Regions from separate parts of the Streptomyces sp. NPDC001709 genome, predicted to be linked through region 1. Evidence: riboswitches for the same ligand, from Rfam matches in the RefSeq annotation. Region 1 holds a riboswitch; the other holds the start of a gene.

Evidence for each region. Region 1 has a riboswitch for glycine ahead of gcvP (aminomethyl-transferring glycine dehydrogenase). Riboswitches for the same ligand answer to the same signal wherever they lie in the genome.
Region 2: another riboswitch for glycine. It lies ahead of gcvT (glycine cleavage system aminomethyltransferase GcvT); the one in region 1 lies ahead of gcvP (aminomethyl-transferring glycine dehydrogenase).

What each region holds. Positions count from the first base shown of each region.
Region 1 is NZ_JBSFGB010000009.1:7,100-14,711, forward strand. It holds gene ftsR (transcriptional regulator FtsR) at 1-337, shown strand, start outside; gene ACWC0C_RS15930 (bifunctional nuclease family protein) at 423-896, shown strand; gene ACWC0C_RS15935 (MerR family transcriptional regulator) at 1,125-1,769, shown strand; gene ACWC0C_RS15940 (DNA polymerase IV) at 1,825-3,309, shown strand; gene ACWC0C_RS15945 (PRC-barrel domain-containing protein) at 3,231-3,602, opposite strand; glycine riboswitch at 3,722-3,816, shown strand; gene gcvP (aminomethyl-transferring glycine dehydrogenase) at 3,985-6,870, shown strand; gene ACWC0C_RS15955 (TOBE domain-containing protein) at 6,925-7,344, opposite strand; gene ACWC0C_RS15960 (ABC transporter ATP-binding protein) at 7,372-7,612, opposite strand, start outside.
Region 2 is NZ_JBSFGB010000014.1:174,431-182,042, forward strand. It holds gene ACWC0C_RS21905 (ABC transporter substrate-binding protein) at 1-183, opposite strand, end outside; gene ACWC0C_RS21910 (ABC transporter permease) at 254-1,261, opposite strand; gene ACWC0C_RS21915 (enhanced serine sensitivity protein SseB C-terminal domain-containing protein) at 1,532-2,317, opposite strand; gene ACWC0C_RS21920 (enhanced serine sensitivity protein SseB) at 2,490-3,281, opposite strand; gene ACWC0C_RS21925 (AAA family ATPase) at 3,323-4,006, opposite strand; glycine riboswitch at 4,163-4,260, shown strand; glycine riboswitch at 4,261-4,373, shown strand; gene gcvT (glycine cleavage system aminomethyltransferase GcvT) at 4,413-5,531, shown strand; gene gcvH (glycine cleavage system protein GcvH) at 5,640-6,017, shown strand; gene glyA (serine hydroxymethyltransferase) at 6,032-7,300, shown strand; gene ACWC0C_RS21945 (L-serine ammonia-lyase) at 7,384-7,612, shown strand, end outside.

The sequences.
Region 1 (7,612 bases):
GGCCGCGGACATCGACGAGGGCGAGCTGAAGGAGTGGGAGTCGTACGGGCTCATCGCTCCGCTGGAGGACGGGTCGTACGACGCCGAGGCGGTCACCGTGGTCTCGCTCGTGGCGGAACTGGGCCGGTTCGGGATCGAGCCACGCCACCTTCGGGTGATGAAGGCCGCCGCCGACCGCGAGGCCGGACTCGTCGACCAGGTGGTTGCCCCGCTCAAGCGCCACCGCAACCCGCAGACCAGGGCACATGCCGAGGCGCGTACGAAGGAGCTGGCCGCGCTCACGGTGAAGTTGCACGCGGCACTGGTACAGACCGCGCTCGGGGTGCGGCTGCCCTGAACGCCGGGGGCTGCCCGCGGCCGGATCGGGCACCTGTTCCCGGCCCGACTACCCAAACATCCCGGGCACGGCCTAGGGTTGCTGTGTGAACGAGCTCGATGTCGTAGGTGTCCGGGTCGAAATGCCCTCCAACCAACCGATCGTGCTCCTGCGCGAAGTGGGAGGCGATCGTTACCTCCCCATCTGGATCGGTCCGGGGGAGGCGACGGCGATCGCGTTCGCCCAGCAGGGGATGGCCCCTGCCAGGCCGCTGACCCACGACCTGTTCAAGGACGTGCTGGAGGCCGTCGGCCAGGAGCTGACCGAAGTACGCATCACCGACCTGCGGGAAGGCGTCTTCTACGCGGAGCTGGTCTTCGCCAGCGGGGTCGAGGTCAGTGCCCGTCCCTCCGATGCCATAGCGCTGGCCCTGCGCACCGGAACGCCGATCTACGGCAGTGACACGGTGCTGGACGACGCCGGCATCGCCATTCCGGACGAGCAGGAGGACGAGGTGGAGAAGTTCCGCGAGTTCCTCGACCAGATCTCGCCCGAGGACTTCGGCACCAGCAGCCAGTGAGCGTGAGCGGCCGACGCGCGCCGACGCCTGCTGAGCGGGCAATTGCCACCGGCCATTGAGAGCGTCCTACGGCTTCCCGCGAACGCATTCGGCTAGCCTTTCCCCGCGGTGGGGCACGGGAAACCACTCCTAGGGTGATTATCACTCGGCGTGCCGAGTGTGGCGATCGTTGACGCACCCCTGGTGACTGCCTACCGTCGAGAAGGCAGGTCAAGGACGGAGGTCGGCGTGAGAACCAGCGGCGACGGTACGGCTGGGGGTGCTCCCGTGCGCGGTTTCGGGGAGAGCGGTCCGTACCCGGTTCACAGCAGCGCGGTGGGTCACGCTCCGCAGCGGCCGACGGTGGTGCCGAACGGCGGAGGGGCGGCGTCCATGGCATCGGAAGAGATCGGCTACCGCGGGCCTACGGCCTGCGCGGCCGCGGGCATCACCTACCGGCAGCTCGACTACTGGGCGCGCACCGGCCTGGTCGAGCCGAGCGTGCGGCCCGCGTACGGGTCGGGCACACAGCGTCTGTACAGCTTCCGGGACGTCGTCGTCCTGAAGATCGTGAAGCGGTTCCTGGACACCGGGGTCTCGCTGCAGAACATCCGCACGGCTGTCCAGCACCTCAGAGAACGCGGTTTCCGTGACCTGGAGCGGATGACGCTGATGAGCGACGGCGCCACGGTGTACGAGTGCACCTCGCCGGACGAGGTCCACGCCCTGCTCCAGGGCGGTCAGGGCATCTTCGGGATCGCCGTCGGCGTGGTGTGGCGGGACGTGGAAAGCGCGCTCTCCCAGCTGCACGGCGAGCGCATCGACACCGGCGAGACGCTCGTCGGGCACAACCCCGCGGACGAGCTGGCGCGGCGGCGCAACCGGGCGGTCTGACACCGGCGCGCTCCGGGACCCGGCATTGTCAGTGCCGTGGTGCAGCATCGGAGATGTGAGAAACGCGCCCACGATCCTGCATCTCGACATGGATGCCTTCTACGCCTCGGTGGAACAGGCATCCAAGCCGAGCCTGCGCGGGAAGGCGGTCGTCGTGGGCGGGCTCGGACCGCGCGGGGTGGTGGCCACCGCGTCGTACGAGGCACGGGTCTTCGGGGTCCACTCGGCGATGCCCATGGCCCAGGCACGCCGGCTGGCACCCAACGCCGCGTATCTGGTGCCGCGCTTCACCGTGTACCGGGCGATCAGCGAGCAGGTGATGGCGCTGCTGCGGGAGCTGTCGCCGCTGGTGGAGCCGCTCAGCCTGGACGAGGCGTTCGTGGACCTGGAGGCGGGCGGGACGGCCGGGGACGAGGAGTCGGCGCGGCTGGCCGGGATCAAGCTGCGCGCGGACATCCGGGCGGTCACGGGGCTCACCGGATCGGTGGGGCTCGCCGCCTCCAAGATGCTCGCCAAGATCGCCTCCGAGCAGGCCAAGCCGGACGGCCTGGTGGTCATCGACCCCGGCACCGAGCGGGCCCTGCTCGGCCCCATGCCGGTGCGGACCCTGCCCGGGGTCGGGCCGGCCACCGGGGACCATCTGCGCAGAGCCGGGATCACGACCGTTGAGGAGCTCGCCGAGGCCGGGGAGGACGAGCTGGTGCGACTGCTGGGCAAGGCGCACGGGCACGCGTTGTACGCCATGGCGCTGGCCCGCGACGAGCGGCCCGTGGTGGCCGAGCGCGAGGCGAAGTCGGTGTCGGTCGAGGACACCTACGACGTGGACATCCATGACCGGCTGCGGATCGGGCTGGAGGTGCAGCGGCTCGCCGACCGGTGCGTGGGGCGGCTGCGCGGGGCCGGGCTGTCGGGGCGGACCATAGTGCTGAAGGTGCGCAGGTACGACTTCTCGACGCTGACCCGCTCCGAGACGCTCAGGGGGCCCACGGACGATCCGGCGGTCGTCCGGGAGGCGGCGGCGCGGTTGCTGGACTCCGTGGACACCACGGGTGGGGTACGGCTGCTGGGTGTGGGCGTTTCCGGGCTCGCCGACTACACGCAGGAGGATCTGTTCGCACAGGCCATGCCCTCGCGGGCGGCGGAGGCGCCGGAGGAGGCCGAGGCCGAGGTTGTCGTAGAGCGGCCGGAGCCCGTCGAAAGGCACTGGCGGGCGGGACAGGACGTCAGGCACGCGGAGTACGGGCACGGGTGGGTGCAGGGGAGTGGGCTGGGACGGGTGACGGTGCGGTTCGAGACGCCGCAGTCGCCTCCGGGGAGGGTGCGGACGTTCCTCGTCGGGGATCCTGCGCTGGAGTCCGCTGATCCGTTGCCGTTGGTTGCGGATCTTTCCCACCCGCCCGCTCGTCTCGGTCGGTCGAGCAGTGACCGACACGGGGCTCCGCCCCGGACCCCAGGGGACGATCAGGTCTCCTCCGACCCCGCCAGCTTGCCGAAGTCGTGGTCCGGGGCTGAGGGAGGTGAGGCTACGTCGAGGCCGTAGTGGTGGTAGAGCTGGAGTTCCTGTTCGGGGGAGAGGTGGCGGCCCACGCCGAAGTCGGGGGCATCCTTGATCAGGGCGCGGTCGAAGGGGACGCGGAGGGAGCCTTCGACCAGTTCGCTCGGCTCCAGGGGGACGAAGGCGTCGCGGGAGAAGAGGCCGGTGCGTATGGCCGCCCACTCGGGCACGCCGGTCGCGTCGTCGAGGTAGACCTCGTCGATGGTGCCGATCTTGGTGCCATTGCGGTCGAACGCCTTGCGGCCGATCAGGTTGCGCGGATCGATCTCGGTCTGCACGGTCCCTCTCCCTCCACTTGGTCGCAACTCATCCGTAAGCACTACAAAAGAGCACATTCAGGGAGCCGGCCACTCGAGGGCTCGGGCGTTGACCCCGCTGGTAGGCTGACAGCGGCTGCTGACCCCGTGCGGGAGAGTCCTCCGACCACCTCGGAGGCGCCGAAGGAGCAAATCCTCCCCGGAATCTCTCAGGCTCACGTACCGCACGGACGAGGTCACTCTGGAAAGCAGGGCGGGTGTCGACGGCTCCCGCCCTCACCGACGGTGAAAGCCGGGGCATACCCGGTGAAGCTCTCAGGTTGAGATGACAGAGGGGGAGGCCGTCCGGGCACCCGCGCCGTGGTGCCCTTCGAAGGTCGTGTCAGACCAGGAGGCCTCCGCAATGACCGCCCATCGCATTCCGCTCTCGGAGCTCGAAGCGGGCATCCCGTTCGAGCAGCGCCACATCGGGCCCGACCAGGAGGCGCGGGCCAAGATGCTCGCCCAGGTCGGCTACGGCTCGCTGGACGAGCTGACCGCCGCGGCGGTCCCGGATGTGATCAAGAACGCCGACGCCCTCGACCTGCCGGGCGCCCGCACCGAGGCCGAGGTGCTTGCCGAGCTGCGCTCGCTCGCCGACCGCAACCAGGTCCTCGATTCCATGATCGGGCTCGGGTACTACGGGACGTTCACTCCGCCGGTCATCCTGCGCAACGTCATGGAGAACCCGGCCTGGTACACGGCCTACACGCCCTACCAGCCGGAGATCTCCCAGGGGCGGCTCGAAGCCCTGCTGAACTTCCAGACCGTGGTCGCCGACCTGACCGGTCTGCCCACCTCGGGTGCCTCCCTCCTCGACGAGGGCACCGCCGCCGCCGAGGCCATGGCGCTCTCGCGGCGCATGGGCAAGAACAAGAAGGGCCTGTTCCTGGTCGACGCGGACGCCCTGCCGCAGACCATCGCCGTCATCGAGACGCGCGCCGAGCCGACCGGGGTCGAGGTCGTCGTCGCCGACCTCAGCGACGGTATCCCGGCCGACATCGCCGCGCGTGAGATCAACGGCGTGCTGATCCAGTACCCGGGCGCCTCCGGTGCCGTCCGGGACATCAAGCCGGTCATCGACCAGGCGCATGAGCTCGGCGCGCTCGTCACCGTCGCCGCCGATCTGCTCGCCCTGACCCTGCTGACCTCCCCGGGCGAGCTGGGTGCGGACATCGCCGTCGGCACGACCCAGCGCTTCGGCGTGCCGATGGGCTTCGGCGGTCCGCACGCCGGCTACATGGCGGTGCACGAGAAGTTCGCGCGCAGCCTGCCCGGCCGCCTGGTGGGCGTCTCCGTCGACGCGGACGGGAACAAGGCCTACCGGCTCGCCCTGCAGACGCGTGAGCAGCACATCCGCCGTGAGAAGGCGACCAGTAACATCTGCACCGCGCAGGTGCTGCTCGCCGTGATGGCCGGCATGTACGCCGTCTACCACGGGCCGGAGGGGCTCAAGGCCATCGCCGGGCGGACGCACCGGTACGCCACGATCCTCGCCGAGGGGCTGAAGGCCGGCGGCGTCGAGATCGTCCACGGCGCCTTCTTCGACACCATCACCGCGCGCGTGCCCGGCAAGGCCGCCGACGTCGTCGCCGCCGCCCGGGAGAACGGGGTCAACCTCCACCTGGTCGACGCCGACCATGTCACCCTGGCCTGTGACGAGACCACCAAGCGGGCCCAGCTGGCCGCCGTGTGGTCCGCCTTCGGGGTCGAGGGCGACATCGAGGCGCTGGATGCGACCGCCGAGGACACCCTGCCCGAGGCGCTGCTGCGCACCGACTCCTACCTCACCCACCCGGTCTTCCACGATTACCGCTCCGAGACCGCGATGCTGCGCTACCTGCGCAGGCTGGCCGACCGCGACTACGCGCTCGACCGCGGCATGATCCCGCTGGGCTCCTGCACCATGAAGCTCAACGCGACCACGGAGATGGAGCCGGTCACCTGGCCCGAGTTCGGCCAGCTGCACCCCTTCGCCCCGGCCGAGCAGGCGCAGGGCTACCTGACGCTCATCCGCGAGCTGGAGGAACGTCTCGCCGAGGTCACCGGGTACGACAAGGTCTCCCTCCAGCCGAACGCCGGTTCGCAGGGCGAGCTGGCCGGTCTGCTCGCCGTACGCGGCTACCACCGCGCCAACGGCGACGAGCAGCGCACCGTCTGCCTGATCCCCTCCTCCGCGCACGGCACCAACGCGGCCAGCGCCGTGATGGCCGGCATGAAGGTCGTCGTCGTCAAGACCGCCGAGGACGGCGAGATCGACGTCGAGGACCTGCGGGCGAAGATCGAGCAGTACCGCGACGAGCTGGCGGTGCTGATGATCACCTACCCGTCCACGCACGGTGTGTTCGAGGAGCACGTCGCCGACATCTGCGCCCAGGTGCACGAGGCCGGCGGCCAGGTGTACGTCGACGGCGCCAACCTCAACGCCCTGGTCGGCCTCGCCAAGCCGGGCCACTTCGGCGGTGACGTCTCGCACCTGAACCTGCACAAGACGTTCTGCATCCCGCACGGCGGCGGTGGTCCGGGCGTCGGCCCGGTCGGTGTGCGCGCACACCTGGCGCCGTACCTGCCGAACCACCCGATGCAGCCGGCTGCCGGCCCGGAGACGGGCGTGGGCCCGATCTCGGCGGCGCCGTGGGGCAGCGCGGGCATCCTGCCGATCTCCTGGGCGTACGTCCGCCTGATGGGCGGCGAGGGTCTCAAGCGCGCCACGCAGGTGGCCGTGCTCTCCGCGAACTACGTGGCCAAGCGCCTGGAGCCGCACTACCCGGTGCTCTACACCGGTCCCGGCAACCTGGTCGCGCACGAGTGCATCATCGACCTGCGTCCGCTGACCAAGGCGACCGGCGTCAGCGTGGACGACGTCGCCAAGCGGCTCATCGACTACGGCTTCCACGCGCCGACCATGTCCTTCCCGGTGGCCGGCACGCTGATGATCGAGCCGACCGAGTCCGAGGACCTGGCCGAGCTGGACCGTTTCTGCGACGCGATGATCGCCATCCGCGCGGAGATCGAGAAGGTCGGCGCGGGTGAGTGGCCGGCGGAGGACAACCCGCTGCGCAACGCCCCGCACACCGCGGCCGCGCTCGGCGGTGAGTGGACGCACGCCTACAGCCGTGGGGAGGCCGTCTTCCCGGCCGGTGTCTCGGCCGCCGACAAGTACTGGCCGCCGGTGCGCCGTATCGACCAGGCCTTCGGCGACCGCAACCTGGTGTGCTCCTGCCCGCCGCTGGACGCCTACGAGGACTGAGCGAGCGGTGGTGCGCAGGGCCCCGTCCGGTTTCCGGGCGGGGCCCTCGCCGTGTCAGGCCGTCGCCAGCGCCACCTCGGTGGACTTGATCAGGGCGACCACGGAGGAGCCGGCGGAGAGACCGAGGTCGGAGGCCGACTCCTTGGTGATGGCGGAGGTCATCGAACCGCCCTGGATCGAGATCTTCACGGTGGCCATCGCGGCGCCGGTCGCGATGTCGGTGACGGTGCCCGGCAGCTGGTTGCGGATCGAGACGCGGTCGATCGGGGCGGTGGCCAGGGAGACCTCGGTGGACTTCACCAGGGCCCGTACCGGGGAGCCTTCGGACAGGCCGAGGTCCCGGGCCGCCTCCAGGGTGATCGCTGCGGTCAGGTCCTGACCGCCGTCCAGACGGATCTTCACGGTGGCCATGGCCTCGCCCGGCTGGATCGCGGTGACCGTGCCGGGGAGCTGGTTGCGGATGCTCAGGGTCATGGACCTCACCGTAGAGCGGCCGCCCGTTCAGGCCGGGTATGCGTGAGTCTGGGTTGCTTTGACCGTCGCCCAGACAGCGGCGCCCGGGTGCAGACCGAGGTCGGCGGCGGCGACCGTGGTGAGGTCCGCGGCGAGGGGGAGTTCGCCGGTGAGGCCGGCGCGGATCTGGTCGCCGTGGGTCTCCAGGCCGGCCACCTCGCAGCGCCAGAGGTTACGGGCGCTGGCGCCGGTGGGCCGGTCCCGGAAGAGGGTGACCGCGGACGGCGGG
Region 2 (7,612 bases), on a different contig from region 1:
GCCGCCCTTCTTGACCTGGTCGGCCTGGGCGACCTTGTTGTTCGCCGCGTCGAAGCCGGCCGCGCCGTTCGAGCCGCCACCGCTGTTGCCACCGCCGCACGCCGCCGTGGTCAGCAGGCCGGCGACCACTGCGGCAGCGGCGAGGGCCTGCTTGCGCCGCCCTGAGGTGCGTTGGGTAGTCACGATCTCGGATCCTCCGGATTTGATGAGAGACCCCGTGGAAGAGCTCACGGGACGCTTGGGGTACGGCACTTCAGCGGGAACCCTTCGGGTCGAGCGCGTCCCGCACGCCGTCGCCGAAGAGGTTGAAGGCAAGAACCGTGATGAAGATCGCCACGCCGGGAACCACCATGTACATGGGGTCCGAGTCGTAGTAGTCGATCGCGTTCGAGAGCATCTGCCCCCACGAGGCGGTGGGCGGCTTGACGCCCACGCCCAGGAAGCTGAGTGCCGCCTCGGTCAGGATGTTCGTGGGGATCATCATCGTCGTGTACACGATGATGGGCGCGACGAGGTTGGGCAGCAGCTCCTTGAACAGGATGTAGAACTGCCCGGCGCCGAGCGAGCGGGCCGCCTCGACGTACTCGCGTTCGCGCAGCGAGAGCGTCTGACCGCGCACCACACGGCCGATGTAGGGCCAGCCGAAGAAGCCGATGACCAGGATCATCACGAAGACGCGCACACCCGTGCCGGTGAGTCCCAGCATCTGGTTGGGCATGACGGAGACCAGAGCGATGATGAAGAGCAACTGCGGGAAGGCGAGCAGGCCGTCCATGACGCGGCTGATGACCGAGTCCACCCAGCCGCCGAAGAAGCCCGCCAGGATGCCGAGGACGGTGCCCAGGATGACGGCCACCACGGCGGAGAGGAAGCCGACGAGCAGCGAGATCCGGGCGCCGTAGAGGATGCGGGCGAAGATGTCGCGGCCGTTGACCGGTTCGACACCGAGGAGGTGGTCGCCGCTGAGGCCGCCCAGGGAGCCCTTGGGCGTGCTGAACAGGGGGTCGACCAGGTCCTGGTGGTAGACGTCCGGGTCCTGTCCGACGAGGTTCGCGATCACCGGTGCGAGCAGGGCGATCACGATGAGGACAAGCACGACTATGCCGCCCGTGAGGGCGAGTTTGTCCCGCTTGAGGCGTTCCCAGGCGATCCGGCCCAGGGAGCGACCCTGAACGGCCTTCGCCTCGCCGGCCGCGACCGCCGCTTCCTCGGCCGCGCCCGGGGCCGCTTCCGCGGTCGGCTCGTGCAATGGTGCCGTCATTAGGCTGGGACCCCTCTCAACCGGCTGTAGCCGGCCCGCACTTGCCGCTGGTAGCGGCATCAAACAGTCCGTCGTACACAGGGGCGAACCCCTTGAAGGGGGAGTCTTCAACGCTTGCGCGATCAGCCGCCAGCCTTGACGGGGAATGGATGCGCAACCGTGATGCAAGCTGGCGTTTCCTGTTATGCGGACAGGTAGTTACGGCGAACGGACAGCACGAAGTGGGGCAAACCACCCAGAGGAGGGGGCCGCGCGGCCCGTCCTCGCAGGTCAGTAGCTGCCGTGGACCGGCGGATAGCCGTAGCCGGCGGCCGGCGCCTGCGCTTGGGGAGAGGCCTGGAGCTGGGGTTGCGGCGGGGCCGCGTGGGCCTCGCGGTCGTAGAAGGGGCGGGCGTTGGCCCGCATCCACATGACCACCGGGTCGTAGTCGTCGGTCATCGCGACCGTCGACACCGGCAGGCCCTCCGGGACCGCGCCCGCGGACTGCTGCATCATCGCGCGCACCGAGTCGACGGCGGCCGGCGAGGTGTCGTACACGTCGAGACCGATGGCGAGGTACGGCGCGCCGAGCGCCGGCTGCACCCAGGCGCGGCGCAGCGAGCGCAGGGCCGGGGTGCGGTGGGCGTTCTGCGCGAGCAGGGCGTAGAACTGCGGGATCTCGATGCCGGGTTCGGTCAGCCGGAGAGGGCCGGCGGGCTGGCGGTCCAGGCCCGTGGCGATACGGCGCAGGTCCAGCCAGGGGATGCCGACGCCGCCGCCCGGGGAGTGCGGGTTGAGCCAGAGGCCGTAGTGGTCGGGGTAGAGGGTGCGGGCGACGTCGAGTCCGTCGACGACCTCGTACGACCGGTTCCAGCCGCTGGCCGAGAGTTCCTGGGCGGAGGTGACGCAGGGGGCGTACTGGAAGCCGTCGACCTCCATGTTCCCGTACTGGGCGTCCGGGGAGCCGGCCTGGCCGTGCCACAGGAGCATCCAGATCTGGCCGGCGGACGGGGTGGCGAGGGCGCGCAGCAGGGCCTCGTAGGCGTCGTAGCGGCCGGGGGTGACCTGGCGCAGCATGTGCTCGACGCTGCCGCTGTGGCTCGCGCTCACCTGTCGTGCCCTTCTCTTTTCTGTGCCCCGCGTTTGGGGACAGCTTAAGCGCCCAATAGCTCGGGGCCCCGGGTGCGTGCGCGGGTGCGGGTGCGTTGTGGCTTGTCGCGCAGTTCCCCGCGCCCCTTTGGGGCGCGCCTCAGTGACCGTACTGATAGAAGGGGCGGACCTTCGACCTCAGCCATTCGGCCACCGGGTCGTCCGTCACGTCCAGGAGGACCAGGTTGACCGGCCATTTGACCGGGACTTTACCGAGGGCTCTGCCCAGGGCCTGCATGGGGAGGGTGCGCAGGTCGCCCTCCCACTGGGACAGTTCCACGCCTACGAACATCACCGGGTCGTCCGTCTCTATGGCGGCCAGGCAGCGGCGGGCGGTGAGGACCACGCCGGTCTCGGCGAACTCGGCGGACGCGGCGGAGAGGAAGTCGACCGGGTCGTCCTGCCAGTCGGGCTCGAACAGGCGGACCCGGCCGCCGGTGGCGGGGCCGTCGAGCGGGGTACGGCCGGTCCGGCACAGCTCGGCCACCGCAGCGGGCGGCAGCGGGATGCCGACCAGCGCGTCGGGGTTCACGGCGATACCGACCTGCGGGGGCAGGCCGCGGGCGAACTCCACGGCCGGGGCGATGGTGTAGGGCATGTGGGAGCCGGCCGCCTGGTGCAGCTGCTCCTCGGAGCTGAACACCGGGACGTACACCTGGCCCTCGATGTCCAGCGTGGGCAGGTCGAGCGGGCCGCTGTCCGGGCCGCCGCCGCTCGGCAGCGGGATCCAGAGCAGGCTGCGGCCCAGCACCTCGATGATCCGGCCGGCCGCGGCGGGTATGCCGAGGGAGGCCGAGAGCACCTCCTCCAGCTCGTTGCCGGGCCAGCCGCCGTGCGGCTGGGGGTGCGCCTGTGCCGGGAAGTCCGCGGGAATGTCCGCCGGGAAGTCCATCTGCCTACCGCCTGCTGGGAATCACTCTGTGACCAAGAAGGCTAGCGGTTGGCTGTGACAGCGGCCGACCCCGTGAACTCGATCCGGTGCAGGGCGTTCGCCGCCGGGCGGTCCAGCAGGGTGGCCGAGCCGCAGCCCGCGGGCAGCTCGCCGCGCTCGATCGCGGTGAGCAGCCGGGTGGTCGTACGCCGGTGGCGGTGGAAGGCGTAGGAGGAGACGGTCCGGCCGCGCTCGTGCTGGCCCTCGCGGGCGGTCTCGGGAGTGACGTCGAGCAGGAGGAGGTGGAGGGTGCCGCCGCGGCGGCGCGCCTCGCGGGCGAGCCAGACGCGCACCCAGGGCTGGGTGCCGCAGTCGTGCACGACGACGCCCTCCCCGGCGCGCAGGACGCGGCGCAGGCCGGCGTAGTGGGCGAGGCGCACCAGGGGCCGGTAGAGGGCGTAGGGCAGCAGACGGGGGGCGCGGGCGTCCCAGCGGTCCCGCGTGTCCTGGGAGTCGATGCGGCGGCCCGTGACCGCGCGGTGCATCAGGGTGGACTTGCCGCTGCCGGGCAGGCCGGTGATCACGACCAGGTCGCTGGGGCCGAACACCAGGGCGCGCGGGCCGCGGCCGGCGCGGTCGCGCAGATCGCGGACGACCGGGAGCGGGCCGGGGCGTTGCCTCGGCACCGCGGTGCCCGTGGTGCCGGTAGTGACGGTGGCGTACAACGGGGTCCTGTTCACCGTGATCGTCCTCCCCTGTCGGCTCGGCAATCCTCGTTCCCGAAATGCGTAAAGAGAAGGTAATGGACGATGTCGGTGGCGGGGTCCGCGTCCTGCCACAGGTCGGTTACAAAAGCCCGCTCGCCGTGCAATGATGTGGCCGCCAACTGCATACCGGCCGCTTGAATCCGCGCGGGAGAGTCCCCAGCAGCCTTCGCTGGGGCGCCGAAGGAGCAAGTCCCTCCCTTGAATCTCTCAGGCCCCGTTACCGCGCGGGCGAGGCACATCTGAAAAGCGGGCCGCTGTGTCAGTGGCTCCACCCAAGGTGCAAGCCGCGATCGTCCCTGTGGCGGTCCTGGCGAACCTCTCAGGTTCCGATGACAGATGGGGAGGAACGTTCCTCGCCTGTCATTCCTTGGGAGACGACCGACCGATGAGCAGTACCGAACTCCGTCATACCGCGCTGGATGCGCTGCATCGCTCGCTCGGTGCGACGATGACCGACTTCGCCGGCTGGGACATGCCCCTGCGCTACGGCTCCGAGCGCGACGAGCACGTCGCCGTACGGACGAAGGCGGGGCTCTTCGACCTCTCCCACATGGGCGAGATCACCGTCACCGGCGCCCAGGCGGCCGCCCTGCTGAACTTCGCCCTGGTCGGCAACATCGCCTCCGTCGGCGTGGGCCGCGCCCGCTACACCATGATCTGCCGGGCCGACGGCGGCATCCTGGACGACCTGATCGTCTACCGGCTCGCCGAGACCGAGTACATGGTCGTCGCCAACGCCTCCAACGCCCAGGTGGTGCTGGACGCCCTGGTCGAGCGTTCCGCCGGCTTCGACGCCGAGGTGCGCGACGACCGGGACGCGTACGCCTTGATCGCCGTCCAGGGCCCCGAGTCGCCCGGCATCCTGAAGTCCCTCACCGACGCCGACCTCGACGGCCTGAAGTACTACGCCGGCCTGCCCGGCACGGTCGCCGGCGTCCCGGCCCTCATCGCCCGCACCGGGTACACCGGCGAGGACGGCTTCGAGCTGTTCGTGAAGCCCGAGCACGCGGTCGAGCTGTGGCAGGCACTGACCAAGGCCGGCGAGGGCGTCGGTCTGGTCCCGTGCGGCCTGTCCTGCCGGGACACCCTGCGCCTGGAGGCGGGCATGCCGCTGTACGGGCACGAGCTGACCACCTCGCTCACCCCCTTCGACGCCGGGCTCGGCCGGGTGGTGAAGTTCGAGAAGGAGGGCGACTTCGTCGGGCGCGAGGCGCTCGCCGAGGCCGCTTCCCGCGCCCAGGAGAACCCGCCGCGGGTCCTCGTCGGTCTCATCGCCGAGGGCCGCCGGGTGCCGCGCGCCGGGTACGCCGTCGTCGCGGGCGGCGAGGTGATCGGCGAGATCACCTCCGGCGCCCCCTCCCCCACCCTGGGCAAGCCGATCGCCATGGCCTACGTCGACGCCGCGCACGCGGCGCCGGGCACCGAGGGCGTCGGCGTGGACATCCGGGGCAGCCACGAACCGTACGAGGTCGTGGCACTGCCGTTCTACAAGCGCCAGAAGTAGACACTGGGTGCGGTCACCGTGTGACCCCGCGCACGTTTCCGCTGCTCACCAGCGGCTTCAGCAGTCCCCCTTCATCAGCATTCCCGCGCGTACAGGAGAATTCAGGCCATGAGCAACCCCCAGCAGCTGCGCTACAGCAAGGAGCACGAGTGGCTGTCGGCCGCCGAGGACGGCGTCTCGACGGTCGGCATCACCGAGTTCGCGGCCAACGCGCTCGGCGATGTGGTCTACGCCCAGCTCCCCGAGGTCGGCTCCACCGTGACCGCGGGCGAGACCTGCGGCGAGCTGGAGTCGACCAAGTCGGTCTCCGACCTGTACTCGCCGGTCACCGGTGAGGTCACCGAGATCAACGAGGACGTCGTCAACGACCCGTCGCTGGTGAACTCGGCCCCCTTCGAGGGCGGCTGGCTGTTCAAGGTGCGCGTCGCGGAGGAGCCGGCCGACCTGCTCTCCGCCGACGAGTACACCGCCCAGAACGCCGGCTGAGGAGCCGTAACCGCATGACTGTCCTGAACACGTCCCTGCACGAGCTGGACCCGGAGATCGCCGCCGCGGTCGACGCCGAGCTCGGCCGCCAGCAGTCCACGCTGGAGATGATCGCCTCCGAGAACTTCGCGCCGCTCGCGGTGATGGAGGCGCAGGGTTCCGTCCTCACCAACAAGTACGCCGAGGGCTACCCGGGCCGCCGCTACTACGGCGGCTGCGAGCACGTCGACGTCGCCGAGCAGATCGCGATCGACCGGCTCAAGGAGCTGTTCGGCGCCGAGTACGCCAACGTCCAGCCCCACTCCGGCGCCTCCGCCAACCAGGCGGCCCTGTTCGCGCTCGCCCAGCCCGGGGACACCATCCTCGGCCTGGACCTCGCCCACGGCGGCCACCTGACCCACGGCATGCGCCTGAACTTCTCCGGCAAGCAGTTCAACGTGGTCGCGTACCACGTGGACGCCGGCACCGGTCTGGTCGACATGGCCGAGGTCGAGCGGCTCGCCAAGGAGCACCGCCCGAAGGTGATCATCGCGGGCTGGTCGGCGTACCCGCGTGAGCTGGACTTCGCCGAGTTCCGCCGGATCGCCGACGAGGTCGAGGCCTACCTGTGGGTCGACATGGCGCACTTCGCGGGCCTGGTCGCGGCCGGTCTGCACGCGAACCCGGTGCCGTACGCCGACGTGGTGACCTCCACCACCCACAAGACGCTGGGCGGTCCGCGCGGCGGCATCATCCTCGCGCGCGGCAAGGACTTCGCGAAGAAGCTGAACTCGTCCGTCTTCCCGGGCTTCCAGGGCGGTCCCCTGGAGCACGTGATCGCGGCGAAGGCGGTCTCCTTCAAGGTCGCGGCCTCGGAGGAGTTCAAGGAGCGCCAGCGTCGTACCGTGGAGGGTGCCCGCATCCTCGCCGAGCGCCTGACGGCGGCGGACGCCCGCGAGGCCGGGGTGAACGTGCTGTCCGGCGGCACGGACGTGCACCTGATCCTGGTGGATCTGCGCGAGTCCGAGCTGGACGGGCAGCAGGCCGAGGACCGTCTCCACGAGGTCGGCATCACGGTCAACCGCAACGCGGTCCCGAACGACCCGCGGCCCCCGATGGTGACGTCGGGCCTGCGGATCGGCACGCCCGCCCTGGCGACCCGCGGCTTCACGGCCGAGGACTTCGCCGAGGTCGCGGACGTGATCGCCGAGGCGCTGAAGCCGTCCTACGACGCCGAGGCCCTCAAGGCGCGCGTGAAGGCGCTCGCCGACAAGCACCCGCTGTACCCGGGCCTGACCAAGTAGACCCGGACAAGTAAGTCCCCGGTGGGGCGCCCGACGGAGGATCCCGGAGGGTGCCCCGCCACCCCCTGTCTTGAGGAGTGACCGTGGCCATCTCGGTCTTCGACCTGTTCTCGATCGGCATCGGCCCGTCCAGCTCCCACACGGTCGGCCCGATGCGTGCGGCGCGGATGTTCGCCCGCAGACTGCGCAACGAAGGCGTCCTGGAGCAGGTCGCCTCCGTCCGCACCGAGCTGTACGGCTCCCTGGGCGCGACCGGGCACGGCCACGGCACCCCGAAGGCCGTCCTGCTCGGCCTGACCGGCGACTCGCCGC